3 regions of the Frigoribacterium sp. ME-P-080 genome follow, and region 1 is predicted to be linked to each of the others. Evidence: predicted binding sites of a transcription regulator. Region 1 holds the regulator's gene; each other region holds the start of a gene.
What was found. The regulator HrcA, encoded in region 1, represses chaperone genes, less so after heat shock. The targets are predictions, from matches to a motif close to TTNGCACTCGNNNNNNNCGAGTGCNAA.
Positions count from the first base shown of each region.

Region 2: the regulator HrcA is predicted to act here: its motif matches at 5,459-5,485, upstream of groES (co-chaperone GroES).
Region 3: the regulator HrcA is predicted to act here: its motif matches at 8,573-8,599, upstream of groL (chaperonin GroEL).

Region 1 covers NZ_JARVRR010000004.1:536,267-545,772, forward strand. The annotation lists gene QRN23_RS11075 (histidine triad nucleotide-binding protein) at 1-303, opposite strand, end outside; gene QRN23_RS11080 (16S rRNA (uracil(1498)-N(3))-methyltransferase) at 354-1,097, opposite strand; gene dnaJ (molecular chaperone DnaJ) at 1,100-2,215, opposite strand; gene hrcA (heat-inducible transcriptional repressor HrcA) at 2,325-3,347, opposite strand; gene QRN23_RS11095 (DUF4870 domain-containing protein) at 3,528-4,031, shown strand; gene hemW (radical SAM family heme chaperone HemW) at 4,161-5,387, opposite strand; gene QRN23_RS11105 (DUF1990 domain-containing protein) at 5,390-6,163, opposite strand; gene lepA (translation elongation factor 4) at 6,169-8,019, opposite strand; gene QRN23_RS11115 (DUF4190 domain-containing protein) at 8,497-8,805, opposite strand; gene QRN23_RS11120 (pyridoxal phosphate-dependent aminotransferase) at 8,860-9,506, opposite strand, start outside.
Region 2 covers NZ_JARVRR010000002.1:234,198-243,703, forward strand. The annotation lists gene tsaB (tRNA (adenosine(37)-N6)-threonylcarbamoyltransferase complex dimerization subunit type 1 TsaB) at 2-676, shown strand; gene rimI (ribosomal protein S18-alanine N-acetyltransferase) at 679-1,212, shown strand; gene tsaD (tRNA (adenosine(37)-N6)-threonylcarbamoyltransferase complex transferase subunit TsaD) at 1,281-2,318, shown strand; gene QRN23_RS02640 (DUF4190 domain-containing protein) at 2,437-2,841, shown strand; gene QRN23_RS02645 (DUF4190 domain-containing protein) at 3,021-4,082, shown strand; gene QRN23_RS02650 (class I SAM-dependent methyltransferase) at 4,233-5,426, opposite strand; gene groES (co-chaperone GroES) at 5,571-5,867, shown strand; gene rarD (EamA family transporter RarD) at 6,064-7,044, shown strand; gene QRN23_RS02665 (ABC transporter substrate-binding protein) at 7,207-8,529, shown strand; gene QRN23_RS02670 (ABC transporter ATP-binding protein) at 9,050-9,506, opposite strand, start outside.
Region 3 covers NZ_JARVRR010000002.1:419,999-429,504, reverse strand. The annotation lists gene QRN23_RS03520 (helicase-associated domain-containing protein) at 1-1,678, shown strand, start outside; gene QRN23_RS03515 (DNA repair helicase XPB) at 1,787-3,421, shown strand; gene QRN23_RS03510 (hypothetical protein) at 3,418-3,981, shown strand; gene QRN23_RS03505 (response regulator transcription factor) at 4,108-4,800, shown strand; gene QRN23_RS03500 (sensor histidine kinase) at 4,917-6,677, shown strand; gene groL (chaperonin GroEL) at 6,912-8,531, opposite strand; gene QRN23_RS03490 (cold-shock protein) at 8,731-8,934, opposite strand; gene QRN23_RS03485 (LytR C-terminal domain-containing protein) at 9,243-9,506, opposite strand, start outside.

The sequences.
Region 1 (9,506 bases):
GGATGCGCCGGTGTTGAAGATCAAACGGAACTCGGACCCGGAGTGTTCCCCGAACGCTGCCGGGTCGGCCGCGAGCCGGGAGGCGGTCGCCACCAGTTCGGCGAGCAACGCCGGGTCGCCCGCGGCGAGTTCGACGACGTCGCGGTACGCCTGGGTCTTGGGCACCACGAGCAGGTGGACGGGTGCCCGGGGCGCGATGTCGCGGAAGGCGATGACCGCGTCGCTCTCGAAGACGATGTCGGCGGGGATCTCGCGCGCGACGATGCGGCTGAAGACGGTGGGCTCGTCGGAGGTCTCGGACATGCTGCCCATCGTAGCGACGACCGCCGACACGGCCCCGGGGGGCGTCGAGGTCACCAGCGACCGAGTCGCGCGCTCAGCACGGACAGCGCGGCGGGACCGGCCGTGGAGGTCCGCAGGACGGCGTCCCCGAGGCGCACGGCGCGGGCACCCGCCTCGGCGAGCTGGTGCAGCTCGGCGGGCGACACCCCGCCCTCGGGACCGACGACCACGACGACGCGGCCGGGCACCGCGCCTCCTGCGATCAGGTCGACCGCCGTGAGCGCCTGCTCGGCCGACGGCTCGAGCACGAGGACGAGATCGCGGGAGGCGCGCTCGGCCAGCTGCCGCGTCGTCGCGAGCCCCGAGACCTCGGGCGACCAGGGACGGATCGACTGCTTGGTCGCCTCGCGCACGATCGACGACCAGCGGGTGAGGCCCTTGGCGACCTTGGGGCCCTCCCAGCGGGAGATGCTGCGCGCCGCGGCCCACGGGACGATCTCGTCGACGCCGAGCTCGGTCGCGGCCTGCACGGCGAGTTCGTCGCGGTCGCCCTTGGCCAGCGCCTGGGCGAGGACCAGTCGCGTCGTCGGCGGTTCGTGCCGGACGACCCGGGTCGCGAGCAGCACCAGCCGCTCGGGGGCCGCCTCGGACACCTCGCCCTGGACCACCAGCCCCCGTCCGTTGCCGAGGGTCAGCGGCTCGCCCACCCGCACCCGGCTGACCGTGACCGCGTGTCGGGCCTCGGAACCGGTCAGCTCGACGCTCGAGCCGACCTCGGCGGCGGCCAGGTCGTCGACCAGGTAGAAGTGCGCCACGATCAGAAGTTCAGGAAGCGGTCGCGCAACTTGCCGAAGAGACCCTGCTGGAAGTGCGACAGCTCGGGCGCCGGGGAGCGGCGACCCGAGGCGAACTTCTCGATCAGCTCGCGCTCCTTGTGGCTGAGCTTGGTCGGGGTGACCACCTGGACGCCGATCTTGAGGTCGCCGCGACCCGTCCCGCGCAGTCTGGTGATGCCGCGGTCCTTCACGGTGAGGATGTCGGCACTCTGGGTGCCGGGCTTGATCTCGACCTCGATCTCGCCGTCGAGCCCGGTGAGCGTCGTCGACGTGCCGAGGATGGCGTCGGCCATCTGCACCTCGAGCGTGGCCAGCAGGTCGTCGCCGTTGCGGCTGTAGGTGTCGTGGTGTCGCACCTTGACCTCGAGGTACAGGTCGCCGTTCGGGCCACCGGCCTGGCCGACCTCGCCCTGACCGGGCAGCTGGAGCCGGAGTCCGGTGTCGACGCCCGCGGGGATGTCGATGGGGATCGAACGTCGGGCCCGGACGCGCCCCTGGCCCTGGCACGTCGGGCAGGGGTTGGGGATGACGGTGCCGTAGCCACGGCAGGTCCCGCACGGGCTCGACGTCATGACGTTGCCGAGCAGCGAGCGCACGGTGCGCTGGATCTGACCGGAGCCCCCGCAGATGTCGCAGGTCTGGGGCGAGGTGCCGGGTGCGCAGCACGAGCCGCTGCACGTGTCGCAGAGGACGGCCGTGTCGACCTCGATGTCGCGCTGCGTGCCGAAGACGATGTCCTCGAGGTCGACCTCGAGGCGCAGGAGCGCGTCCTGCCCGCGTTCCCGCCGGGACCGCGGACCCTGACGCTGGCCCTGGCCACCGCCGCCGAAGAACGCGTCGAAGATGTCGCCGAAGCCGGCGGCCCCGCCTCCGCCGCCGCCACCGAAGCCGGGCTGGGGGCCGAGGTCGTAGCGTTCGCGCTGCTGCGGGTCGCTGAGCACGTCGTAGGCGTGCGTGACGTCCTTGAACCGTTCGGACGCGTCGGGGCTGGGATTGACGTCGGGGTGAAGCTCGCGGGCGAGCTTGCGGTACGCCTTCTTGATCTCTTCCGGGGTCGCCTGACGGTCGACTCCGAGGACGTCGTAATGATCTGCCACTGGTTCTCGTCTGCCTCTGGTGTGGTGTGGTGGTCTTCCCGGCGGGGCCGGGCCCGGCGGACCGGGACGGGGATGGGGGTCGTGGGACGGCCGGGGCCGTGGTGGTCGGCTACCGCTCGGTGAGCAGCGACGACAGGTACCGCGCCACGGCACGGACCGCCGCCATGTTGGTCGAGTAGTCCATGCGCATGGGCCCGAGCACGCCGAGCCTCGCGATCTCGCTGCCCTGCGTGGAGTACCCGCTGGCCAGCACGGACGCCTGGGACAACCCGAACGACGCGTTCTCGCGGCCGATGCTCGCGGCCACGTCGACGGCGTCGAGTTGCATCTCGCCGAAGAGCCGCAGGAGGGCCACCTGCTCTTCGATCGCCTCGAGCACGGGGAAGAGGTCGCCGCTGAAGTCGTCGCCCGTGCGCACCAGGTTCGCCGCACCGGCCATGACGAGGCGGTCCTGACGTCCGGCGGCGATCTGCTCGGTGAGACTCGCGACGACCACGCCGACGACCGCCGCGAGGTCGGGACGGAACCGCGCCGGCAGGTCGGTGAGGGCGGTGGAGGCCTCACCCAGGGGCCGACCGCCGACCGCGGCGTTGATGGCGGCCCGCAACTCGGACAGGAAGGACTCGTCGACGGCGGTGCGGATGTCGACGACCCGCTGCTCGACCTGGCCGCTGTCGGTGATCAGCACCGTCATGACGCGACCGTCGCCCAGGCTGACCAGCTCGACGTGACGCACGCGGGCCCGGGAGAAGGTGGGGTACTGCACCAGGGCCACCTGGTTGGTGAGTTGCGACAGGAGCCGGACCGTCCGACCGAGCACCTCGTCGAGGTCGGTGGAGTCGCCCAGGAACGTCTCGATGGCCTGCCGCTGGGCCGCGCTGAGCGGGCGCAGGTCGGCGAGCTGGTTGACGAAGAGCCGGTAGCCCTTGTCGGTCGGCACGCGTCCCGACGAGGTGTGCGGTGCCGCGATGAGCTCTTCTTCTTCGAGCAGCGCCATGTCGTTGCGGATGGTCGCCGCCGAGACGCCGAACTGGTGTCGCTCGACGATGGACTTCGACCCGACCGGCTCGCGGGACGCGACGTAGTCGTGCACGATGACGCGAAGCACTTCGAGACCGCGTTCGGAGACCATGACGCACCTCTCTTCGCTCGACGTCCCCCGGGTCGTCCGCACGCCGGGCGACCGGGCCTGGCACTCGACGTGCCGGACTGCCAATCGTACGACACCTCCGTCGCGAGGCCTACTCGGGCCGCACCCGGCTGCCCTAGGGTGGCGGGGACATCCGCAGGACACTCACGAACAGGTGCAGCCATGACCGAGAACCCTCCCGCCCAGCCGAACGGCCCGCAGAACGGCCAGCCCGGCCAGAACGGTCAGCCCGGCCAGCCGTACGGGCAGGGTCTGCCCGGCCAGGGTCAGCCCGGCCAGGGCCAGCAGTCCGGCCCCGGCTTCGGCCAGCAGCCCGGCTACCAGCCGCAGCCCGTCCAGCCGATGCGCCCCGAGGACGAGAAGCTCTGGTCGACGCTCATCCACCTCGGCGGGATCCTCTTCGCGTTCGTCCCCGCCCTCGTCGGTTACCTCGTGTTGAAGGACCGCGGCCCGTTCATCCGGGAGCACACCAGGACCGCGCTGAACTTCCAGATCACGGTGGCCATCGTCTACGTGATCTCGGCGATCCTGTCGATCATCGTCATCGGAGGGGTGCTCGCCCTCGTCGCCGGCATCCTCGTGATCATCTTCTCGATCATCGCCGCCGTCGCGGCCAACAAGGGCGAGTGGTACAAGTACCCGCTGACCATCGAGTTCGTCAAGTAGACGGTCGACCGGCCCGGACGGGCACCACGCGAGGCGCGACTCCCCCGGGAGCCGCGCCTCCTGCGTTCCGGGCCCGCGCCTCCTGGTCGCCACCGCGGGGCGCGGCGGCGATCAGGACGATCGGGACGCTCAGTCGGGCAGCAGACGCCGCACGACGGCGTCGGCCATGAGCCGCCCCTCGCGCGTGAGCACGACACGACCCTGCAGGGCCGGACGCCCCTCGACCCAGCCGTCGGCGATGAGGCCACCGACGGCCCGGCGTCCGTCGTCGTCGAGCTCGGAGGTGGACAGCCCCTCGCGGATGCGCACCCCGAGCAGGACGCGCTCGACCCGACGGGTCTCGTCGTCGAGGGTCTCGCGCCCGGCAGCCGGCGACTCGCCCGCGGCCATGCGCTGCTGGTAGGCGGCGGGGTGCTTGACGTTCCACCAGCGGACGCCACCGACGTGACTGTGCGCGCCCGGGCCGACGCCCCACCAGTCGTGGCCCTGCCAGTACGCCAGGTTGTGGCGGGAACGGTGCTCGACGCCACGCGACCAGTTGCTGACCTCGTACCAGTCGTAGCCCGCGTCGGCGAGCCGGTCGTCCGCGATCTCGTACATGTCGGCCGCGGTGTCGTCGTCGGGCATCGGGACCTCGCCCCGCTTGATCTGGCGGGCGAGCTTCGTGCCGTCCTCGACGATCAGCGAGTACGCGGAGAGGTGGTCGGGCTCCTGCTCGAGGGCGACGTCGAGCGAACGCCTCCAGTCGTCGAGGGTCTCGCCGGGTGTGCCGTAGATGAGGTCGAGGCTGACGTCGAGCCCCGCGTCACGGGCCCAGCGCACCACGAACGGGATGCGCTCGGGGTCGTGCGTGCGCTCCAGGGTGGCGAGAACGCTCGGGACGGCCGACTGCATGCCGAAGCTGACGCGCGTGAAGCCGGCGTCGGCGAGCTGCTGCAGGTACGCGGCGTCGACCGAGTCGGGGTTCGCCTCGGTCGTCACCTCGGCGCCGGGCTCGAGACCCCAGGTGTCGACCATCGCGTGGAGCATCGACGTGAGGTCGCTCGACGGCAGCATCGTCGGGGTGCCCCCGCCGAAGAACACCGAGGAGGCGCGGCGCGGCGGGAGCCCCGCCTCGCGCAGCACCCGGCCCCCGAGCTCGATCTCGGTGACGGCCTGCCCGGCGTAGTCGTCGCGACGAGCGCCTCGCAGCTCGTCGCCCGTGTAGGTGTTGAAGTCGCAGTACCCGCAGCGCACGCGGCAGAACGGGACGTGCAGGTAGACCCCGAAGTTGCGGTCGTCCGCGCCGACGGCGACGGTCTCGGGCAGGCGTCCGTCGACGGGGGCGGGATCGCCGAGGGGAAGGGCTCCGGGCACCGTCAGGCGCCGGTTCCCGCGGCGTCGCCGCGCGGGCCGGTCGGGGGGCGCTCGTCACCGCGGGGGTCGCCGACGCCGGCCTCGGTGTCTTCGACAACGACGACCTCGTCGGTCTGCTCGCCCTTCTCGTTGAGGCTCAGTGCCCGCAGGTACCGCTTCGTGTACTGCGCCTGGGTGCGCCGCAGGAACGGTGCCACGAGGCGCCACTTCGCGCTCGACGGCTTCGAGAACGACCGGATGGAGAGCCACACCGAACCGTCGTCGGTCTGGTCGACGATCCAGGACTCCTCGCCGCTCTCGGGGTGGCCGTCGAGGGTTCCGTACGCGAAACCCTTGCGCTTCGGTTCGTCGATCACGTAGACGACGCGCACCGGGGCCTCGACCCTGCGCCCGTAGGCCTCGATGCTGAGCGTGGCCGTCGTGCCCGCCGTGAGGAAGGGCGTGCCGTCGGGCGAGTAGCGCGACTCGTCACGCGCGGTCGCCCACTCGGCAGCGTCGACCGGTTGCCCGTGCTCGTCGAACTGGACGGGCGTGTACTCGCTCTCGTCGGCCGGCGGCACGCTGTCGACCCGGACGCGGATGCCGCTGCGCTCCTGGATCTGCCAGGTCATGGTGGCGATCCAGGCCGCGGCGAAGCGGGCGTCGCCGTGACCGACGCGGGCCCGGTACTCGGCCGGCTTGAACCCCTTCGGCGGGTACTGCATGAGGTCGGGGGCCTGCGTCGCCCCGACCTCGCCGTAGGTCGTGCGGGTCTCGGTGTGGGTGGCTCGACGCATGGACCCTACTTCTTGTCTTTCTTCTCGACGTCGCCGCTGAGGGCGGCGATGAAGGCCTCTTGGGGCACGTCGACCCGACCGATGGTCTTCATGCGCTTCTTGCCCTCTTTCTGCTTCTCGAGGAGTTTGCGCTTGCGCGAGATGTCGCCGCCGTAGCACTTGGCCAGGACGTCCTTGCGCATGGCCCGGATGCTCTCGCGGGCGATGATCCGGGCACCGATGGCGGCCTGGATGGGGACCTCGAACTGCTGCCTCGGGATGAGTTCGCGCAGCCTGCCCGTCATGAGCACCCCGTAGGCGTAGGCCTTGTCGCGGTGCACGATCGCGCTGAAGGCGTCGACCTGCTCACCCTGCAACAGGATGTCGACCTTGACCAGGTCGGCCTCTTGATCGCCGATGGGCTCGTAGTCGAGGCTGGCGTAGCCCGCCGTCTTCGACTTGAGGCTGTCGAAGAAGTCGAACACGATCTCGCCGAGGGGCATCGCGTAACGGATCTCGACCCGGTCCTCGCCGAGGTACTCCATTCCCAGCAGGGTGCCGCGGCGCTGCTGGCAGAGCTCCATGATCACGCCGACGTAGTCCTTGGGCGCGAGGATGCCCGCCTTGACCATGGGCTCGCTGACGCTCGCGATCTTGCCGCCCGGGAACTCGCTCGGGTTGGTGACCGTGACGGTCTTCTTGTCTTCGGTGGTGACCTCGTAGATGACGCTCGGGGCCGTCGTGATGAGGTCGAGGCCGAACTCGCGGTCGAGTCGTTCGGTGACGATCTCGAGGTGGAGCAGGCCGAGGAACCCACAGCGGAAGCCGAAGCCGAGGGCCACCGAGGTCTCGGGCTCGTACACCAGCGCGGCGTCGGACAGCTTGAGCTTGTCGAGGGCCTCGCGCAGGAGGGGGTAGTCGCTGCCGTCGATCGGGTAGAGCCCCGAGAACACCATCGGCAGCGGTTCGGTGTACCCGCTCAGGGCCTCGGTCGCGGGCTTGGCCGACGTCGTGACGGTGTCGCCCACCTTCGAGAGGCGGACGTCCTTCACGCCGGTGATGAGGTAGCCGACCTCGCCGACCGACAGCCCCTGGCTCGGGACGGGCTCGGGTGACGAGACGCCGATCTCGAGGATGTCGTGGGTCGACTTCGTCGACATCATCTGCACCTTCTCGCGAGGGTGCAGGGTGCCGTCGATCATGCGGATGTACGTCACGACGCCGCGGTAGCTGTCGTAGACCGAGTCGAAGATCATCGCGCGGGGCGGTGCGTCCTTGACGCCGACGGGCGAGGGGATGCGGTCGACGACGCGGTCGAGGAGCTCTTCGACGCCCATTCCGGTCTTGCCGCTGACCCGCAGCACGTCGGCGGGGTCGCCGCCGATCAGGCCCGCCAGCTCGGCGGCGTACTTGTCGGGGTCGGCCGCCGGGAGGTCGATCTTGTTGAGCACCGGGATGATCTCGAGGTCGTTCTCGAGCGCCAGGTAGAGGTTCGCCAGGGTCTGCGCCTCGATGCCCTGCGCCGCGTCGACCAGCAGGATCGCCCCCTCGCACGCGGCCAGCGAGCGGGAGACCTCGTAGCTGAAGTCCACGTGGCCGGGGGTGTCGATCATGTTGAGCGCGAAGGTCTCGCCGTTGCGCTCCCACGGCATGCGCACCGCCTGGCTCTTGATCGTGATCCCGCGCTCGCGCTCGATGTCCATGCGGTCGAGGTACTGGGCACGCATCGCACGCGACTCGACCACACCGGTGATGCCGAGCATGCGGTCGGCGAGGGTCGACTTGCCGTGGTCGATGTGCGCGATGATGCAGAAGTTGCGGAGGGACTCGGGCTCGGTCGACGCCGGCTCGAGTGCGCGGGTTGCTTGGGGACTCACACGATCCTCTGGGGGTGGTGGGCGGGGGTACCGCACGATTCTCCCACGCCCGGGCGACGGATCGGGCGTCGGCCCGCGCGGGGCCGCACGTCGGCAACTCCTGCCCGGTGTCGCGACCGGCACCGCGCCTCCCCCGGTCGACGGCTCGCGCCGTGACGGTGGGCAGGACTTGCCGACACCGTGGCCGCACCGGATGCCGTGCGCGCGGGACGCCGCGGGGCGGGCGAGCGGGTGGGCCGGTCGGCGGGTGGGTCAGAGGGGGATGCGAGCCAGAGGGGCGGTGCGGGCAACTCCTGGCCGGTGCCGCTCGGGCGGTCGGACTCCCCGGCGTCGCGTCGGGCGTGCGACGGCAGGCAGGAGTTGCCGACGCGGGCGACGCGAGCCGGGCCGCGGGATGAGCGCGGGACGAGCGCGGGCGCGGGAGGCGCGAGCCGGAACGCGGGACGGGACCGCCGGGCGGGACTGCCGGGCCGAGGGTCAGGCCGCGGTGCCGGGAAGGAGCGCGAGGACGCCGGCGCCCCCGACGACGGCGAGGCCGATCGCCAGGGCGATCAGCGTGCCCACGAGCATGACGGCGGACGAGACGATGCCGACGAGCGCCATGGTGCGACCCTCGGGCTCACGGCGGCGGGACAGGACGCCGAGGACGAGGCCGGCGATCGGGACGACGAAGGTGAAGCCGAAGCCGATCGAGGCGAGGCCGAGGACGAGGCTCCAGACGGCGAGGGGCGAACGGACGCCGGTGCTGGAGGCGGAGAAGGTCGTGTGCGCGGGTTGGTTCGTCATGCTCCGAGCCTAGGAAGCCCCTCGCGTCGACCCCAGGGGGCTGACCCCCGGATCTCAGCGGGGGTCGCCCGGCGCCGGCAGTTTGCCGAGCCCCCGGGTGATCACCTCGGGTGACGACGCGAGGCAGACGCGGATCCACCCCTCGCCGCTCCTGCCGAACGCACTGCCCGGCGCGACCGCGACGCGCTCCGACAGCAGGAACCGCTCGGCCCACGCCGCCACGTCGCCCTGCGAGGCGTGGCTGACGTCGATCCAGAGGTAGAAGGCGCCGGTGGGCTCGAGGTACCGGATGCCCCGCTCGTCGAGCAACGTCGTGGCGAGGTCGAGGTTGCTCCGATAGTGCTCGCGGGCATCGGCCACGGGCTGGTGGTCCCCCACGACGGCGGCGAGGGCGGCGTGCTGGTCGGGCTCGGCGACGCAGCTGATGGCCGCCTCCTGGACCGTGCGCATCGTCTCCGCGAGGCCCTTGGGCGTCACGAGGTAGCCGACCCGCACGCCCGTCATGGCGTAGGTCTTGCTCATCGAGAAGACGCTGAACACCCGGTCGTCGCCGTCGAGCGACGCCAGGCTGACGTGCTTCGGCCCGTAGGTGAAGTACTCGTAGACCTCGTCGCTGATGACCCAGAGGTCGTGCCGGCGGGCGAAGTCCAGCAAGCGCCGCAGCGTCTCCTCCGGATAGACGACGCCGAGCGGGTTCGACG
Region 2 (9,506 bases), on a different contig from region 1:
CGTGATCCTGGCCATCGACACCTCCGCCGGCTCGTCCGTCGCCGTCGTCGACCGCGACGGCGGCGTCCTCGCCGAGCACACGGTCGCCGACACCCGGCGACATGCCGAGGTGATCGGCCGTCTGATCGACGACGCCCTGCGCGAGGCCGGCGTGACCCCGTCCGAACTCTCGGCCGTGGTGGCCGGTCGGGGCCCGGGCCCCTTCACCGGCCTGCGGGTCGGCATCGCCGCCGCCCGGGCCTTCGCCTTCGGTGCGGGGGTGCCGTGCCTCTCGGTCGGCAGTCACGACGCCGTCGCGTTCGAACGACTCTCGGCGGCGGCGGGCCGTTCCGTCGGCGCCTCCGGCGGGTCCGTCGACTCGCCGCTCGTCGTCGTCACGGACGCCCGTCGCCGCGAGGTGGCACACAGCTCGTGGTCGGGGCTCGACGACGACGGCCTGCCCGTGCGGGTGGCCGGCCCCGCCCTCGTGAGGCCGGCCGACCTCGACGAGGCGACCGGCGCCTCCTCGTCCTGGCCGCGCACCGACCCCGACGCGACGACGGTCTCGGCGGCCGCGCTGGGAATGCTCGCCGAGCGGCTCTTCGAGCACGGCCGCGCCTTCGCCGCCGCCGAGCCGCTGTACCTGCGCGAACCCGACGTCACCCCGTCGGCCGGCCCGAAGCCGGTCACGCAGTGAGCGTGCTGCTGCGCACGGCCACCCTCGACGACCTCGACGGCATCATGGCCATCGAGACGTCGACCTTCCTCACCGACGCCTGGTCGCGGGCGAGCATGACGCACGAGCTCACCGCCCCCGGCGGTCGCTACCTGGTCGCCACAGCCGAGGGCGACGACACCACCGTCATCGGTTACGCGGGCATGCTGGCGCTGAAGGGAGCTCCCGAGGCCGACATCCAGACCATCGCCGTCCTCGCCGAGCACCAGGGGCGCGGGCTCGGACGGGCGATGCTGACCCAGCTGCTCACCGAGGCCCGTCACGGCGGGGTGCGCGAGGTGTTCCTCGAGGTGCGGGCCGACAACCCCGGAGCGCAGCACCTCTATGAGACGCTCGGCTTCGAGCGGCTCGCCGTCCGTGCCCGGTACTACATGCCCGACGGGGTCGACGCGGTCGTCATGCGACTGCGCGTCCCGCCGGCCGTCACCGAGACCACGGCGGGCGCCCTCGAGCCGATCGACGACGTGCCCCTCGACGAACAGGACGTCCGCCCGTGACCGCGACCCGCGCCTCCTCGTCCGCCGCCGAGCAGGCGGCCGCCGAGCCCGCCGTCCGCGAGCCCCTCGTGCTCGGCATCGAGACCAGCTGCGACGAGACCGGCATCGGCATCGTCCGCGGCCGAACCCTCCTCGCCAACGTCATCTCGTCGTCGATGGACGAGCACGCCCGCTACGGCGGCGTCGTGCCCGAGGTCGCCGCGCGCGCGCACCTCGAGGCACTCGAGCCCGCCCTCGCCGCGGCGCTCGCCGAGGCCGGCGTGACGACGGCCGAGCTCGACGCGATCGCCGTGACGAGCGGACCCGGGCTCGCCGGGGCGCTCATGGTCGGCGTCGGTGCCGCCAAGGCCCTCGCCCTGGCGACGGGCAAACCCCTCTACGCCGTGAACCACCTCGTCGGCCACGTCGGGGCGGACGTGCTCCGCGCCGACGGCAGCGAACTCGAGTTGCCGACCATCGCGCTGCTCGTCTCGGGCGGTCACACCTCGTTGTTGCACGTGCGCGACCTCGTCGACGACGTCGAACTGCTCGGCGAGACGATCGACGACGCCGCGGGTGAAGCGTTCGACAAGGTGGCCCGCCTGCTCGGCCTGCCCTACCCCGGCGGGCCGCAGATCGACCGTGTCGCCGAAGGCGGCGACCCGAGGGCCGTCCGCTTCCCGCGCGGGTTGACCCTCCCGAAGGACCTCGCGAAGCACCGGTACGACTTCTCGTTCTCGGGGCTGAAGACGGCCGTCGCCCGCTGGGTCGAACAGCGTCGCAGCGAAGGAGGCGCGGTGCCCGTCGCCGACGTCGCCGCCAGCTTCCGCGAGGCCGTCGCCGACGTCCTGCTCACCAAGGCCCTCGCGGCCTGCGCCGACCGAGGCGTCCCCCGCCTGCTGCTCGGCGGGGGAGTCGTCGCCAACGCCCGCGTGCGCGAGCTCGCGGCCGAACGCTGTGCGGCGGCCGGGGTCGAGCTGCGCGTGCCGCCCCTCTCGCTCTGCACCGACAACGGCGCCATGATCGCGGCACTCGGTGCCGAGCTCGTGTCGCGGGGTCGGGCGCCCTCGCCTCTCGACTTCGGGGCCGACTCGACGCTGCCCGTGACGACGGTCCAGGCCGTCTGAACCCCTCGGCGGGGCCCGGGCGACCCGCCCCCGGTCACAGGCCATGGGCCGCCGATAGCATGGGCGCTCGACCGACCGCGGCCGTCACCGGCCGACCCTCAGCAGAAGGACGTCTCCGATGACCGACCAGAACCCCACGCCCCACGGCCAGCCCTCGCCGCAGAACCCCTACCAGGGCCAGCAGCCGGCCTACCCGGGGCAGCCCTCCGGTGGTCAGCCCTCTTACCAGGGGCAGAACGGCGCTCGTCCCGGTCAGCGCAACACCCTCGCCCTCGTGTCGATGATCCTCGGCATCGCGGGCTTCGTGACCTCGATCACGGCCATCGGTGCCATCGTCACCGGCCACATGGCGTTGAGCCAGATCAAGAAGCGGGGCGAAGAGGGCCGGGGGATGGCCCTGACGGGGCTCATCCTCGGCTACGTCGTCGTGGCGCTGACGATCCTGACGATCATCCTGCTCTTCGTCGTCTTCGGTGCGATCGCCAGCAACCCCGACCTCTACGACGGCAGCTACAACTCCTGAGGCCGCGGGCGCGCCCGCGTGGGCGACGCCTCCCAGGGGCCGCTCATCGGCGGCCTCGCTAGCATGACGGGGTCCGCACCGGACGGTGCGGGCCCTTTCGTGTCCCGGGACGCGACCGTCACGGGTGTGACCGGCCGCCCCGATGGCACGACCGACGCACCGCTCGCGAAAGGCAGCTGATGGCCACCGACGACACCACCCCCGAGAAGCCGTCCTCGGCGCCGACCGCGCCCTCGGCTCCGACGCCGCCCGCGGCACCCACCGCGCCCCCGATGCGCCCGACCGAGGGTGGCGACGCGGCCACCGCCCCACCGCCGCTGCCTCCCACCGCCTTCCCGGGAGCCGCTTCCCAGCAGCCGTCGTCCCAGCCGCCCGCGTCGTCGCCCTACGCCGGGGCCGGCGTGCCGCCGACGGGGTCGGCGCCGTACGGGGCACCCCAGGGCGCCCCGGCGCCGCAGTCCCGTCCGGGGCAGGTCCCGCCGGGTGCTCCTCAGCCGCCCCGGCCGCCCTACGGCCAGCCGGGTGCACAGCCGCCAGCGGGGTACGGGCAGCAGGGCTACGGGCAGCAGGCGCAGAACCGGCCGCAGGGCTACGGGCAGCAGCCGGGGTACGGCCAGCAGCCGGGGTACGGCCAGCAGCCTCAGGGTCAGCGACCTGGCTACGGGCAGCCACAGGGGCAGCCCTCGGGCCAAGGCCAGCCTCAGGGCCAGCAGCCGGGGTACGGTCAGCCCCAGGGCTACGGCCAACAGCCCCAGGGGCATCAGCCCTCCGGGCAGTCCGGTGCGCCGTACGGTCAGCAGTCGTTCGGTCAGCAGTCTTTCGGCCAGCAGGGTCAGCCCGTCGGACAGTACGGTCAGCAGCCCTACGGCCAGCAGCCGTACGGCCAGCAGGGCCAGCCCGGCGGAGCGTACGGCCAGCAGGCCTACGGCTCGCCCTACCCGCCGTACGCCTCGGCCGGCGCCGCACAGCCCCCGCGCCTCCTCAGCCTCCTGGCGATGATCGGCTCCATCGCCGGTCTCGTGCTCGCGCCCTTCACCTTCGGGCTCTCGATCGTGGCGTCCATCGCGGGCATCGTGCTCGGGCACCTGGGCATGTCGCGTGAGCGTCACGCGAGGGGGTTCTGGCTCACCGGGCTCATCGTCGGCTACGCCGGCGTCGTGCTCATCGTGATCGGCTGGATCGCCTTCGGCCTCTTCATCGCCGGCTTCTCGTCGGGTTCCGACTACTACGGCGGGTACTGAGCCCGGCCCCACCTCGGTGGGGCACGAGTGGGCAGGAGGCGTCGCCGCAGGGGCGAGAAGCGTCTTCTGCCCACTCGTGCGTCACCACGAAGGCGCGACGGCGGGGGTCGGACAGCAGCGAGACCCGCCGCTCTCGCGTCCCGCCCGGCGTCAGACCAGGCGCTCGCAGAGCAGGGCGGTGTGCCGCCCCGCGACCCGGGTGAGGACGAGGGTCGCCGACCCGGTCCCCTGCAACGAGAGTCGCTTGCGGAACGTCGCGGGGTCGACGTCGACTCCGCGCTTCTTGATCTCGAGTCGCCCGATGCCCCGGGCCCGCAGCTCGCGCTTCAGCGTCCGCTCGTCGAGCGGGAACGTCTCGAGCACGCGGAATCCCTGTGCGAAGGGGGTCTCGACCCGCGCCTCCGTCGTCAACCAGGCGATGTCGCGACTGATCATCCGGGCGTCGATCGAGCGGGCCAGGTCGCCGATGAGGCGTGCCCGGATCACGGCGCCGTCGGGTTCGTAGAGGTACTCGCCGAGGTCGCCCGGGTCGACGTCGTCCGAGTCGGCGGCGGCCGTCAACTCCGACGCCCCGGAGGTGCCGATCACCAGGGCGGACCGACCCACTCCCGGCCGCGCGAGCGGCCCGAACCACACGCCCACCTCGACCACGTCGCGGTCGACCGAGATCCACTGGCACTCGGCGTCCGTCGGCAGGAGCTCGCGGTCGACGCCCGGACCGAGCTTGATCCCGGTGGGCAGGCGGTCGGCGAAGCCGAAGGCGACGTCGAGGCCGGGGGACCAGTCGGCCGGATCGGCGAGGCGCTTGGTGGCGGTGTGGCCGGACGTCCGTCGCGCCGGGTCGAGGAAGACCCCCTCGACGCCTGCGAGGTCGGTCGTGGCGGCGTCCCCCTGCTCGACCCGTGACGACGGCCACGGCGCGAGGTTGTACGAGGCGACGGCCGCGGTCACCTCGTCGCGGTCGACGGCGAGCACGTCGAGGTCGAGTGCGGCGAAGGCCAGGGCGTCGCCCCCGATGCCGCAGCCCAGGTCGGCGACGCTGCCGATCCCCGCCGCGGCGTAGCGTCCGGCGTGGCGGGCGGCGACCGGGAGGCGCGTGGCCTGTTCGAGGCCCGCCTCGGTGAACAGCATGCGGCTCGCGAACTCGCCGAACTTGGCCACGGCCCGGCCGCGGAGCCGGGCCTGTGTGAGCACCGCCGACACGAGGGCGGGGGAATGGCCCTGCTTGCGCAACGCGGCCACCGTGCCGACGACGTCGTCACCGGAGGCGCCGCCCGCCGGCAGCGAGTCGAGCAGCCGCAGCCCCTCGGGCGAGAGGACTTCGAGCAGCTCGGAGGAATCCATGTCGTCCAGTGTGACGCACGCGGGCAGACGCGTTGGCACTCGGATTGACCGAGTGCCAGTCTCGTCCTACAGTTGTTCTGGCACTCGCCCCCGGCAAGTGCCAGCCCCCATGTTTTCGTAGCACCGAGAAAGAAGAGGTCACCCGTGTCGGTCAGCATCAAGCCGCTCGAAGATCGCATCGTCATTCGTCAGGTCGAAGCCGAGCAGACCACTGCTTCGGGTCTCGTGATCCCCGACACCGCCAAGGAGAAGCCCCAAGAGGGTGAAGTGGTGGCGGTCGGCCCGGGCCGCATCGACGACAACGGCAACCGCGTGCCGCTCGACGTCGCCACCGGCGACAAGGTCATCTACAGCAAGTACGGCGGAACCGAGGTGAAGTACGGCGGAGAAGACCTCCTCGTGCTCTCGGCTCGCGACGTCCTGGCGGTCATCGTCCGCTAGCACCCCGGCACGGCTCCGGCCGTGCTCCGCGACCCCGGTCGCCGTCCCGAAGGCCCCTGCTCCGGCAGGGGCCTTCGCCGTGTCGGCACCGTGCCGGCCGACGAGGGCCCGTCCCCAGGCGTCGTCGTCCGTCGATCGATCCACGGTGGCAGGAGTGGCCGTTCCGGCGGCGGGCGCAGCCACCTAGAGTCGCCTGGTGACCTCGACCCGCGCCTCCTCGTCCCCCTCCGCCCCGACCTCGGGGCTCGGCGTCGACGGGGCCGGCGGGGCGGGCCTCGCCTACGCCCTGGGGGCCTACGGGCTCTGGGGCGTCCTGCCGGTGTACTTCCTGCTGCTGGCCCCGGCCGGCCCGTTCGAGATCGTCGCCTGGCGGGTGCTCTTCTCGCTCGTCTTCTGCGCGGTGCTGCTCGTCGTGACGGGGGCGCTGCGCTCGTTCCTGGCCCTGCTGCGACAGCCGCGCCTGGTGGCCACCATGGGGGTGGCCGGCGCGTTCATCGTCGTCAACTGGACGGTCTTCATCTCGGCGACGCTCAGCGGGCACGTGGTCGAGGCGGCGCTCGGGTACTTCATCAACCCGATCGTCACCGTCCTGCTCGGCGTGGTCGTGCTGCGCGAGCGTCTCCGCACGACCCAGTGGGTGGCCGTCGGGCTGAGCGCCGTCGCCGTCCTCGTGATCGCCGTCGGGGCTGGCCGGCCGCCGTTCATCTCGCTCGTTCTCGCGTTCTCGTTCGGGCTCTACGGCCTGGTCAAGAAGCAGGTCGGCGGTCGGGTCGACGCGGTCGGCGGGCTCACGCTCGAGACGCTCTGGATCGCCCCCTTCGCGGCCGTCACCCTGATCGTGCTGCACGTGACGGGCCTCGGCGGCGGCGTCGTGCTCGGCACCGTGAGCGTCGGGCACACCCTCGCCACGATCGGCACGGGCGTGATCACGGCCGTGCCCCTGTTGCTCTTCGCCTCGGCGACGCGTCGGTTGCCCCTGACGACCGTGGGGTTGACCCAGTACGTCGCTCCCGTGTTGCAGTTCGTCGTGGGGGTCGTCGTGCTCGGCGAGCACATGTCGACCGCGCGGTGGGTCGGCTTCGCCATCGTCTGGGTCGCATCGATCGTGCTGACCGTCGACATGGTCCGTGCAGGGCGACGATCGCGCCGGCCCCTCGCCGTGGCCCCGACCACCTAGAAGCGACCATCCCTCGCAAAGTCACGAATGGCTAACGAAACGTCACTTTGACGTCGAGAACACACGCCAGAAACATTCGACCCCTAGTTTCGGACCAATCGCGGCAGGTTCGACCGCCACCGGTCGGGCTGCACTGCCGCTGTCCACGAAAGGGTTCCACGGATGATCCGATCCAGCACCGCCCTCCGAGCACTGGCTCTCGCCGGCGCAGCCTCCGTGCTGCTCGCTGCCTGTTCGACGGCATCTCCCTCTGACGACGCCTCGTCGTCGTCGTCGGCCAAGGCCGATCCCGCCGCCAAGTGCGAGGTCGGGACGCCCAGCACCGATCCCTTCGCGATCGGCACCATGCTGCCGCTGACCGGAACCCTGGCCTACCTCGGCCCGCCCGCCATCGCGGGCGCCAACCTGGCCATCAGCGACATCAACGCCGCCGGCGGCGTGCTCGACCAGCCGGCCGAGATCTCGACCAGCACCGACTCGGGCGACAGCAACGACATGACCGTGTCGAGCAACGCCGCGACGCAGCTGATCGACGCCAAGGTGCCCGTCGTGCTCGGTGCCGAGTCGTCGAGCGTCACGCTCAACGTGGTCGACCAGCTCACCAGCAACTGCATCATCGAGATCTCGCCCGCCAACACGGCGAGCTCGCTCAGCGGCTACTCGTCCTACTACTACCGCACCGCTCCGCCGGACTCGGTGCAGGGCTCGGCGCTCGGCCAGCAGATCACGGCCGACGGCAACGCCAACGTCGCGTTCCTCGTCTTCAACGACACCTACGGCACGGGTCTGCGCGACTCGACGCAGAAGTCGATCGAGAGCTCGGGCGGCACCGTCGTCTACGGCGGCACCGGCAAGGGCGAAGAGTTCCCTCCCGGTCAGACCACCTTCTCGTCCGAGGTGTCGGCGGCCATCGCCGCCGAGCCCGACGCGATCGTCATCCTGGCCTTCGACGAGACCAAGTCGATCGTGCCCGAGCTGAAGAGCCAGGGCTGGGACATGAGCAAGGTCTACATGTCCGACGGCAACACGGCCGACTACAGCGCCGACTTCGAGCCCGGCACCCTCGCGGGCGCCAAGGGCACGATCCCCGGTGCCGACGCGAGCGCCGACTTCAAGTCGAAGCTCGTGGCCGGCTACAAGGCGAGCGAAGGCGGCGACCTGGCCGACTTCTCGTACGCGGCCGAGTCGTACGACGCCGTCATCCTGACCGCTCTCGCGGCACAGGCCGGTGGCGGCACCGACGCCGGGACGATCCAGGCCAACATGGCCGCGGTCTCCGGAGCGGACGGCGGCACCGAGTGCACGACGTACGCGGACTGCAAGACCGCGCTCGACGCCGGTGACGACATCCACTACACCGGCCCCTCGGGCATCGGAGCGTTCAACGACAACAACGACCCGTCGTCCGCCTCGATCGGCGTCTACACGTTCGACGACGACAACAAGCCCGTCTACCAGACCGGCATCGAGGGCAAGGTCGAATAACGGCACCTCGCACCACCCGGGGCCCGGCACGAGTCATCGTGCCGGGCCCTTCGGCGTGCCGAGGAGGTGCCGTGTCGGGTCTCGGCCCCGGCCCCGGCCCAGCACCTGTCCGCCCCGCCCCACACCTCGTCACACCGCGTTTCGTGCACCGCACCGCGTCGAGACCGGGTGCGGTGCACGAAACGCGGTGTGCACGACGGCACGTCCCGGCGCCAAGGCCCTTCTGCGTGCCAGGGAGGCGCGGAGGCGGGCCGCAGGACGGTCGCGACGTCCGCGCCCTCCGGGGCCGCGCCTCCTCGTCCCCTGGCCCCACCGGGCGTGGCGTCGCACTCCCTCCGCACCGCGTCTCGTGCACCGCACCGCGTCGAGACCGGGTGCGCTGCACGAGACGCGGCGCGCAGCACCCGCGTCCCCGGCGCCCGGCGCCAGACGCCGGCGCCCGGCCCCTGGCGCCGGACGCACGCACGAGGCCCCGACCACGCCGGGGCGTGATCGGGGCCTCAGGGCGCCACCGGGGGCGTCAGGACGCGTCGACGTCCTTCGCCAGGGTGCCGAGGTAGAGCTCGATGACCTTGGGGTCGTCGGCCAGCTCGCGGCCGGTGCCCGAGTAGGCGTTGCGGCCCTGGTCGAGGACGTAGCCGCGGTCACAGATCTGCAGGCAGCGGCGGGCGTTCTGTTCGACCATGATCACCGAGACGCCGGCCTTGTTGATGCGGCGGGTGCGGATGAACGTCTCGTCCTGGCGCACGGGCGACAGGCCGGCGGACGGCTCGTCGAGCAGCAGCACCTTCGGGTCCATCATCAGGGCCCTGGCCATGGCGACGGACTGCCGTTCACCGCCCGAGAGCGAGCCGGCACGCTGGCCGCGACGGTCGGCGAGCACCGGGAACAGGTCGTAGATGACCTCGAGGCGTTCGGCGAACTTCTTGGGCCGCAGGAACATGCCCATCTGCAGGTTCTCCTCGATGGTGAGCGAG
Region 3 (9,506 bases), on a different contig from region 1:
CATCGTGCTGCAGGTCGTGCGGGTGCCGGGCGACGTCGACGCCGTGCACGAGCGCATCGACGCCGCCTTCGACGTCGACCGCGAGACGGTGGCCGCCGCGCTCGACCGCGTGGACGAGGCCTTCCTCGTGGTCCGCCGCGGCGACTCCGTCTCGACCCTCGACGCCGTGGGCGAGCGACTCGACGACGACCCCGCCCTGGCCCTCGAGGTCCTCACCTCCGAGCGACCGCCGGTCGTGCTCGAGACCGTCCTCGACCAGGCCCGCGACGACGCCGACGCCCGCTCGGCCGAGCGGCTCTACGCCGTCGTCATCGAGGTGGCCGAGATCCTCCGTGCCCTCGAGCAGTCACCTGCCCGCGAGCTCGCGAAGGGGGGCCTGGCCCTGCCCGAGTCGAGGCGCCTCGCCGAGGCCGCCCGCATCGACGTCGACGACGTGGCGACCGTGCTCGCCATCGCCGTGCGGGCCGGGTTGGCCGCGCCGAGCCCGGACGGCTGGGTCGTGGCCGCCGACGCGACCGACTGGCTCCGCGCCTCCTGGCCCGACCGGTGGCAGACGCTGACGCGGGCCTGGCTCGCATCGCTGCCGACCGAGATCCTCGCGGTGCTCGAGCAACGCGTCGACACGTCGTGGGGACTGCCGCTGCGCGAGTTCTCCGACTGGTCCTACCCGGCCGGGGGCAGCTGGATCACCGAGCGCATCGCCGCGTTCTCGCGCAGCGCCGAGGTGCTGGGCCTGACCTCCGACGACACCCCCACCTCGGCGGCCGTCGCCCTGTTCCGCGACGGTCCGGCCGCCGCCCGCACCCGGGTCGCCGCCCTGCTGCCCGACGCGGTCGAGCAGGTCTACCTGCAGCACGACCTCAGCGTCGTGTCGCCCGGGCCCCTGTCGCCCGCCATCGACGCCCGGCTCCGCGTCATCGCGGTGGTCGAGAGCGCAGGCCTCGCGGCCACCTACCGCATCACCGAGGGCGGACTGCAACGGGCCCTGAGCGAGGGCGAGTCCGCCGATTCGCTGCGCGAGTTCCTCGGCGGCATCTCGTCGACGGGCATCCCCCAGCCGCTCGACTACCTGATCCAGCAGAGCGCCGAACGGCACGGGCGCTACCGCGTCCGCGCGATCGCGCCGGGCGGCGCCCCCGCGGGCGTGCCGGGCGACGCGCTGTCGCTCGTGGTCGCGGACGACCGCGCGAGCCTCGACACCCTCGAGGTCGACCAGTCGCTCTCGCCCCTCGCCCTGACCCGGGTCGACGCGACGACCGTGGCGAGCCGGTTCGAACGCGACACCGTCTTCTGGTCGTTGAGCGACGAGCGCTACCCCGTCGTCGTGGTCGACGAGGGCGGTGCCGAGGTCGTCCCGCCGTCCCGACGCCGACCCCGGCGACCGGCCCCGATCGAGACGCGTGACCCGCTGCGCGAACTCGTCCAGCGTCTGCACACCGACCCCGGCTCCGGTGACGAGTCCACGGACCGTGCCTGGATCGCCCGCCAGCTCGACGCCGCCGTGAAGGGCCGTCTGACGGTCACCGTGACGGTCGCGATGCCCGACGGCAGCACCACCACCCTCGACATGGAGCCCACCGGCATCGGCGGCGGACGCGTCCGCGGTCGCGACAAGAAGTCCGACGTCGAGCGCACGCTGCCGCTGAAGAACGTGGTGGCGGTCGCGAGTCGCGACTGAGGCGAGCGCCCCTCGTCGGCCGAGCCGCGCCTCCTCGTCCTGCCGGGTGGGCGCCGACCGGTGCCCGGCTGTGAGAGCCGAGACCGGGCGCGCCTAGACTCGACCCTCATGACCGGACCCCTGATCGTGCAGAGCGATCGCACCGTCCTGCTCGAGGTCGCGCACGAGCAGGCGGAGGACGCGCGGCACGACCTGAGCGTCTTCGCCGAGCTCGAGCGCGCTCCCGAGCACGTGCACACCTACCGCATCACCCGCCTCGGACTGTGGAACGCACGGGCGGCCGGGCACAGTGCCGACGACATGCTCGGCACGCTCGAGAAGTACAGCAAGTTCCCGGTGCCGCAGAGCGTCAGCGTCGACATCGCCGAGACCGTCGCCCGCTACGGCCGCATCGTCATCGAGCGCGACGGCGACCAGTTGCTGCTGCGCGGCACCGACAGCTCCGTGCTGAGCGAGGTCACCCGGGCCAAGAAGGTCGGCGAGCTGCTCGGCGTCAAGCGGGCCGACGACCTGTGGGAGCTCCTGCCGTGGGCGCGCGGCGAGGTCAAGCAACAGCTCGTCAAGCTCGGCTGGCCCGCCGAGGACCACGCCGGTTACACGCCCGGCACCCCGCACGCCATCGACCTCGACGAGAGCGACTGGCACCTGCGCGACTACCAGCAGAAGGCGATCGACAACTTCTTCGAGGGCGGCTCGGGCGTCGTCGTGCTGCCGTGCGGCGCCGGCAAGACCCTCGTCGGGGCCGGGGCCATGGCGGCCGCCGGCACCACCACGCTGATCCTCGTCACGAACACCGTCTCCGCGCGACAGTGGCGGGACGAGCTGCTCAAGCGCACCTCGCTGACCGAGGACGAGATCGGCGAGTACTCCGGCTCGGTGAAAGAGGTCAAGCCGGTCACCATCGCCACCTACCAGATCCTCACGGCCCGCCGCGGGGGCAAGTACACCCACCTCTCGTTGCTCGACGCGCTCGACTGGGGCCTGGTCGTCTACGACGAGGTGCACCTCCTGCCCGCGCCGGTCTTCAAGCTGACGGCCGAGCTGCAGGCCCGCAGGCGCCTCGGCCTCACCGCCACCCTGGTCCGCGAGGACGGCCGCGAGAGCGACGTCTTCAGCCTGATCGGCCCCAAGCGCTTCGACGCCCCGTGGAAGGAGATCGAGGCCCAGGGCTTCATCTCGCCGGCCTCGTGCTACGAGGTGCGGGTCGACCTCCCCCAGGAGGCGCGGCTCGAGTACGCGGCCTCCCCCGACGACGAGCGCTACCGGTTGGCCGCGACGGCCCCGGCCAAGCTCGACGTGGTCAAGCACCTCGTGGCCCGGCACGACGGCGAGCAGATCCTCGTCATCGGCCAGTACCTCGACCAGCTCGACGAGCTCGCCGCGGTGCTCGACGCCCCCACGCTGACCGGCAGCACGGCCATCGACGAGCGCGAGCGCCTCTACCAGCGCTTCCGCGACGGCGACCTCAAGGTGCTCGTCGTCTCGAAGGTGGCCAACTTCTCGGTCGACCTGCCCGAGGCGACCGTGGCCATCCAGGTGAGCGGCTCGTACGGGTCGCGGCAAGAAGAGGCACAGCGACTCGGTCGTCTGCTGCGGCCGAAGAAGTCGGGCTTGCCGGCCTCGTTCTACACGCTCGTCAGCCGCGACACGGTCGACCAGGACTTCGCCCAGAACCGTCAGCGGTTCCTGGCCGAACAGGGCTACAGCTACACGATCCTCGACTCGCCGGTGGTCGCCGCGTGAGCGACGCCACGGACGCCGACCTCCCCCTGGGCGACGACGAGCTCTGGCGCGACAGCCTGCGCCGGGTGTTCGCGGCCGACCAGGCCCCGTTCGCGACGTTCGGCCCGCTCGTGGCCTCCCTCGATCACGACGCCATGGAGTTCCGCGGCCAGGTCGCCCGGTTCGCCGAGTGGGACCCGTCCGTCGTCGTGTCGGTCGCCCGCACCTACGAGGTGCAGGGCGGCCTCCACGCGGGGGCGACCCTCAGCATCGTGACCTGGAGCCCCGACCCCGAGGTGATCGAACGCAGCGACCTGCTCGCCGGGTCGCCGGTCAAGGACCACCTGTTCGCCGGCCTCACCGCGATCGGCGCCACCGACGACGCCTCCGAGGCCCAGGTCGTCGCGGCGTCGGTCGAGGAGTTCCCGGGGTGGCAGATCACCCGGGCCTCGGGCTACACCGCGGTGCTCGAGCGGCGCGAGGGCGTCGACTTCACGCTGGCCGTGCCCGACGAGCTGCTCGAGTTGACGACGCGCGTCGCCCTGGTGCCCAACGTCGAGTGGTCCGCCCCCGACGCCTGAGCGTCCGCGTCCACGATCATGCGTCCCGCCGTCTCGGCCACCTGAGGGCTGCCGCTCCGGGCATGTGCGGGTGACGTGCCTCCGGCTCACAGGAAACACCGAGGAGGCGCGCAGATACTTGGGCGCATGAGTGACGGCCCCAAGATCCTGATCGTCGACGACGAACCGAACATCCGCGACCTGTTGACCACCAGCCTGCGTTTCGCCGGCTTCGCCGTCCGTGCGGTCGGCAACGGCGCGCAGGCGATCTCGGCGGTCCTCGAAGAAGAACCCGACCTGATCATCCTCGACGTGATGCTGCCCGACATGAACGGGTTCGGCGTCACCAAGCGCCTCCGCTCGTCGGGCTACACCTCGCCCATCCTCTTCCTCACGGCGAAGGACGACACCGAGGACAAGATCACGGGCCTCACGGTCGGCGGCGACGACTACGTCACCAAGCCGTTCAGCCTCGACGAGATCGTCGCGCGCATCAAGGCGATCCTGCGTCGCACGATGAACGAGGACGAAGACGCCATCATCCGTGCCGGCGAGCTGACGATGGACCAGGACACCCACGAGGTCACCATCGGCGAGACCGCGATCGAGCTCAGCCCCACCGAGTTCAAGCTGCTCCGTTACCTCATGCTCAACCCGAACCGCGTGCTGTCGAAGGCCCAGATCCTCGACCACGTGTGGGAGTACGACTTCAACGGCGACGCCGGCATCGTCGAGAGCTACATCTCGTACCTGCGTCGCAAGCTCGACCAGTTCTCGACGGAGCCCATCATCCAGACCAAGCGGGGCTTCGGCTACATGCTCAAGGCCACGAAGGCCTGACCACCAGCCCTGGTGCGCGAACACGACGACGCCCGACCGCCCCGAGCGGTCGGGCGTCGTCGTGCGTGCTCCGACGGGCGGGGTGCGCCCAGCCGGTTCCGCTAGCGTCTGTCCTCATGCACGCTCGCCTCTCGCAGTGGTGGAACGAGATCTCCATCCGCACCAAGATCACCGGCATCACGGTGACCCTGGTCACCCTCGGCCTCGTCGTCGCCGGCCTGGGCACGATGACCGTCCTGAGCACCTACCTCATGGGTCAGGTCGACACGTCCCTGCGGAACTCGGCGACCAACTTCACCAGCGCCTCGTTCGACCAGGCGGACTCCCGCTCGTGCACCGTGAACTTCGCGGGCCTGACCAGCAGCTACGTCGCGATCCTCGACGACGAGGGCGATCTCATCTGCGACACCCGTTCGCAGCTGTCGAGTGCCACCGACGCCCCCGACCTCACGGGCGTCGGCGTCGCCGGCGCTCCCCTCGACGAGGCCTTCAACCGGTACAACTCGAGCCGCGACAACGAGTGGCGCCTCTTCGCCCACGCGGCCGCCCTGCGCTCGACCGACGCCCAGGGCAGCGTGACGACCGTGCCCGCCGTCATCGTGGCCGGAACCAACCTGGCGGGCACCAATGCGACGATCGGGCGCTTCGGCGGCATCTTCCTGGGGTTCGGCCTCTCGGTCGTCGTGCTCGGCGCCGCCCTCACCCGCCTGCTCGTCACGTCGACCTTCGCGCCGCTGCGTGACGTCGAGGCCACGGCGGCCCGCTTCGCCGACGGCGACTTCACCCAGCGGCTCGACTCGACGACGCCGAACACCGAGGTCGGGCGTCTGAACCGATCCCTCAACACGATGCTCAACCGGATCGACAGCGCCTTCGACGACCGGGCCAAGACGATCGACCAGATGCGCCGCTTCGTCGGCGACGCCAGTCACGAGCTCCGGACGCCGCTCGTCTCCCTCCGCGGCTACGCCGAGCTCTACCGCATGGGTGCCCTGACGAAACCCGAGGACGTGGCCCAGGCCATGGACAGGATCGAGAAGGAGGCCATCCGCATGGGCGTCCTGGTGCAGGACCTGCTCGCCCTCGCCCGTCTCGACGAGTCCAAGCCGCTCGAGCTCGGCCCCGTCGACCTCGTCCAGCTCGCCCGCGACTCGGCCCTCGACACCATGGCGTCGAACCCCGATCGCGACATCGACGTGATCGTGCTCGAGCCCGTCCTCGCGCCGTCGCCCACCCCGGCCGACGGCGACGACACCCAGGCCGACGGACGGTCCCCCGAGACGGCCTCGCCCGCCGCGAACACCCCCGCGACGGGCACGGCGCTCACGGGCGCAGCCGTCGGCGCGACGAGCCCGATCTCGTTCGCGGGCGCGACCCTCGCGCGCCTCCGCAGCCTGAGGGCTCGGGCCGTCCGCAACGGCGACACGGCGACGGCCGCCCAGCTGCAGGACGAGGTGCAGAGGTTCGAGGCCCCGGCCATCGTGCACGGCGAAGAGAACAAGATCCGTCAGGTGATCACCAACCTGATGGGCAACGCCATGCGGTTCACCGAGCCGGACAGCCCGATCGAACTCGTGGTGCAGTCCGACCCCGGACGCGGTGTGGCCACCGTCGCCATCGTCGACCACGGCGAGGGCATCCCGCCGCAGATCCGCGAGAAGATCTTCCAGCGGTTCTGGCGTGCCGACTCGTCCCGCACGCGCGACACCGGTGGCAGCGGCCTCGGCCTGGCCATCGTCTCGGGCATCGTCGCGGCCCACGGCGGCTCGGTGGACGTCGACGACACCCCCGGCGGTGGAGCCACCTTCCGTGTGGCCCTGCCGCTGATGCCCGCCGACGCCGTCACCGCGGCCGAGCCCGCCGGCGTGACCGCCTAGCCCGACCGGCACGGCCCGCCCGGCCTCCGCGACCGTGCCACGACGCCACGAAGTGGGCACTGCACCACGTTTTCTCGTGGCGTCGTGACCACGTCCTGGCGGGTTCCACGGACGCGGAAGCGGCCGAACCACCGAGCACGAGGCGCGCCTCTCCCCCGGCGACGCCGAAGGGCGGCTCCCCCGGAGGGGAACCGCCCTTGAGCGTGTGCGCGGCGTGAGCCGCGCGGCTGCGGACTAGAAGTCCATGCCGCCCGAGGGGTCGCCGGCCGGGGCCGGGTTCTTCTCGGGCTTGTCGGCGACGACGGCCTCGGTCGTGAGGAACAGACCGGCGATCGACGCGGCGTTCTGCAGAGCCGAGCGCGTGACCTTGGCGGGGTCGATGATGCCGGCGGCCAGCATGTCGACGTACTCGCCGGTCGCGGCGTTGAGGCCCCAACCGATGTCGAGCCCGCGGACCTTGTCGGCCACGACGCCGGGCTCCATGCCGGCGTTGAAGGCGATCTGCTTCAGGGGAGCGTCGATCGCGACGCGGACGATGTTCGCACCCGTCGCCTCGTCGCCCTCGAGCTGCAGGTTGGCCAGAGCGGTCTTGCCGGCCTGGATGAGGGCGACGCCACCACCGGCGACGATGCCCTCTTCGACGGCGGCCTTCGCGTTGCGCACGGCGTCCTCGATGCGGTGCTTGCGCTCTTTCAGCTCGACCTCGGTCGCGGCACCCGCCTTGATGACGGCGACGCCACCGGCGAGCTTCGCGAGGCGCTCCTGGAGCTTCTCACGGTCGTAGTCGCTGTCGGTCGCCTCGATCTCGCTGCGGATCTGACGGACGCGGCCGGCGATCTGCTCGTCGTCGCCGGCACCCTCGACGATGGTCGTCTCGTCCTTGGTGATGATGACCTTGCGGGCACGGCCGAGCAGGTCGAGCGTCGCGTTCTCGAGCTTGAGACCGACCTCTTCGGCGATGACCTGACCACCGGTGAGGATGGCGATGTCCTGGAGCTGAGCCTTGCGACGGTCACCGAAGCCGGGGGCCTTGACGGCGACCGACTTGAAGATGCCGCGGATCTTGTTCACGACGAGCGTGGCCAGGGCCTCACCGTCGACGTCCTCGGCGATGATCAGCAGCTGCTTGCCCGACTGGATCACCTTGTCGACGATCGGCAGCAGGTCCTTGATGTTCGAGATCTTCGAGTTGACGATGAGCACGTAGGCGTCTTCGAAGACGGCCTCCTGACGCTCGGGGTCGGTGACGAAGTACTGCGACAGGTAGCCCTTGTCGAAGCGCATGCCCTCGGTGAGCTCGAGCTCGGTGCCGAAGGTGTTGCTCTCCTCGACGGTGACGACGCCCTCTTTGCCGACCTTGTCGATCGCCTCGGCGATGAGCGCACCGATGGTGGGGTCGGCGGCGGAGATCGAGGCCGTGGCAGCGATCTGCTCTTTGGTCTCGATGTCCTTCGCGTCGGCGAGCAGCTGGTCGGAGACGGCCTGGGCGGCCTTCTCGATGCCGCGCTTCAGCGAGATGGGGTCGGCACCGGCCGCGACGTTGCGCAGACCTTCGCGGACGAGGGCCTGGGCCAGCACCGTCGCGGTGGTCGTGCCGTCACCGGCGACGTCGTCGGTCTTCTTCGCGACCTCTTTGACGAGCTCGGCACCGATCTTCTCGAAGGGGTCGTCGAGCTCGATCTCCTTGGCGATGGAGACGCCGTCGTTCGTGATGGTGGGGGCGCCCCACTTCTTCTCGAGCACGACGTTGCGACCACGCGGGCCGAGCGTGACCTTCACCGCGTCGGCCAGGATGTTCAGGCCACGCTCGAGGCCACGACGGGCCTCTTCGTCAAAAGCAATGATCTTAGCCATGTGTGTTTTTCGTCCCTCCCGGACGTCATGAAGCAGAAGCATTGGCACTCACGTGTCGCGAGTGCCAGCAACGATTCTGGCACTCGCCCGATGAGAGTGCAAGTGACGTGACGGGGCCCGGACGCACGAGCACGCCGCCACGGTGGACCGTGGCGGCGTGCGGCGTGGGAGTGGGCGCGGCGAGGCGCTCCGACGGGCCTCAGGCGAGCCGGACGGACTCCGCCTGCGGCCCCTTGTCGCCCGTGCCGACCTCGAACACGACGGCCTGGCCCTCTTCGAGCACCTTGTACCCGCTCATGTCGATGGCCGAGTAGTGCACGAAGACGTCCTGGCCGTCACCCTCGACGGTGATGAAGCCGTAGCCCTTCTCCGCGTTGAACCATTTCACGGTCCCGTTTGCCATGGTGTCGCTCCCCTTTTGCTGTGGTGGTACGGCGCGTGCGGTGCTGCAGGGCCGGGTCGTCGACGCAGCGACCTGCGAACCCGGACGGGACAGCGTCACTCGTGCAGAACACCAGGTCGGCGAGCCGTGAGGGGCGACCAATTCCAGATGGTAACCACGGGAAAAGCGGAAAAGCGCGCCCCGACCGAGAAACACCCGCAGAAAACGAGGATTTCACCGGTTATTAAACGTGGGCGTAACACGGGAGGTGCGGTGAGGGCCCGACGGGACGCGCGCCTCCTCGGATCGATGCCGCGGGAGCGGCGTCTTCAGGCGCTGTAGTCGGCCCCGAGGACGACGGTGACCGCTGCCCCGGGGAACGCCTCGGTGAGCTCGACGTCCGAGATGCCGAGCTGCTGGGCGAGCCCGAGCGCCACGGCCTCGTCGACGGCCGCCGAGTAGTAGACGGTCGACGTCGCGACGCGCTCGCTGGCGTTGCCCTGGGTGCCGACGACCCAGCCGGCGGTCTCGAGCCGCTCGGAGGCCGAACCCGCGAGCCCGGCCGTGGCGGTGCCGTTCAGGACGGTGATGGT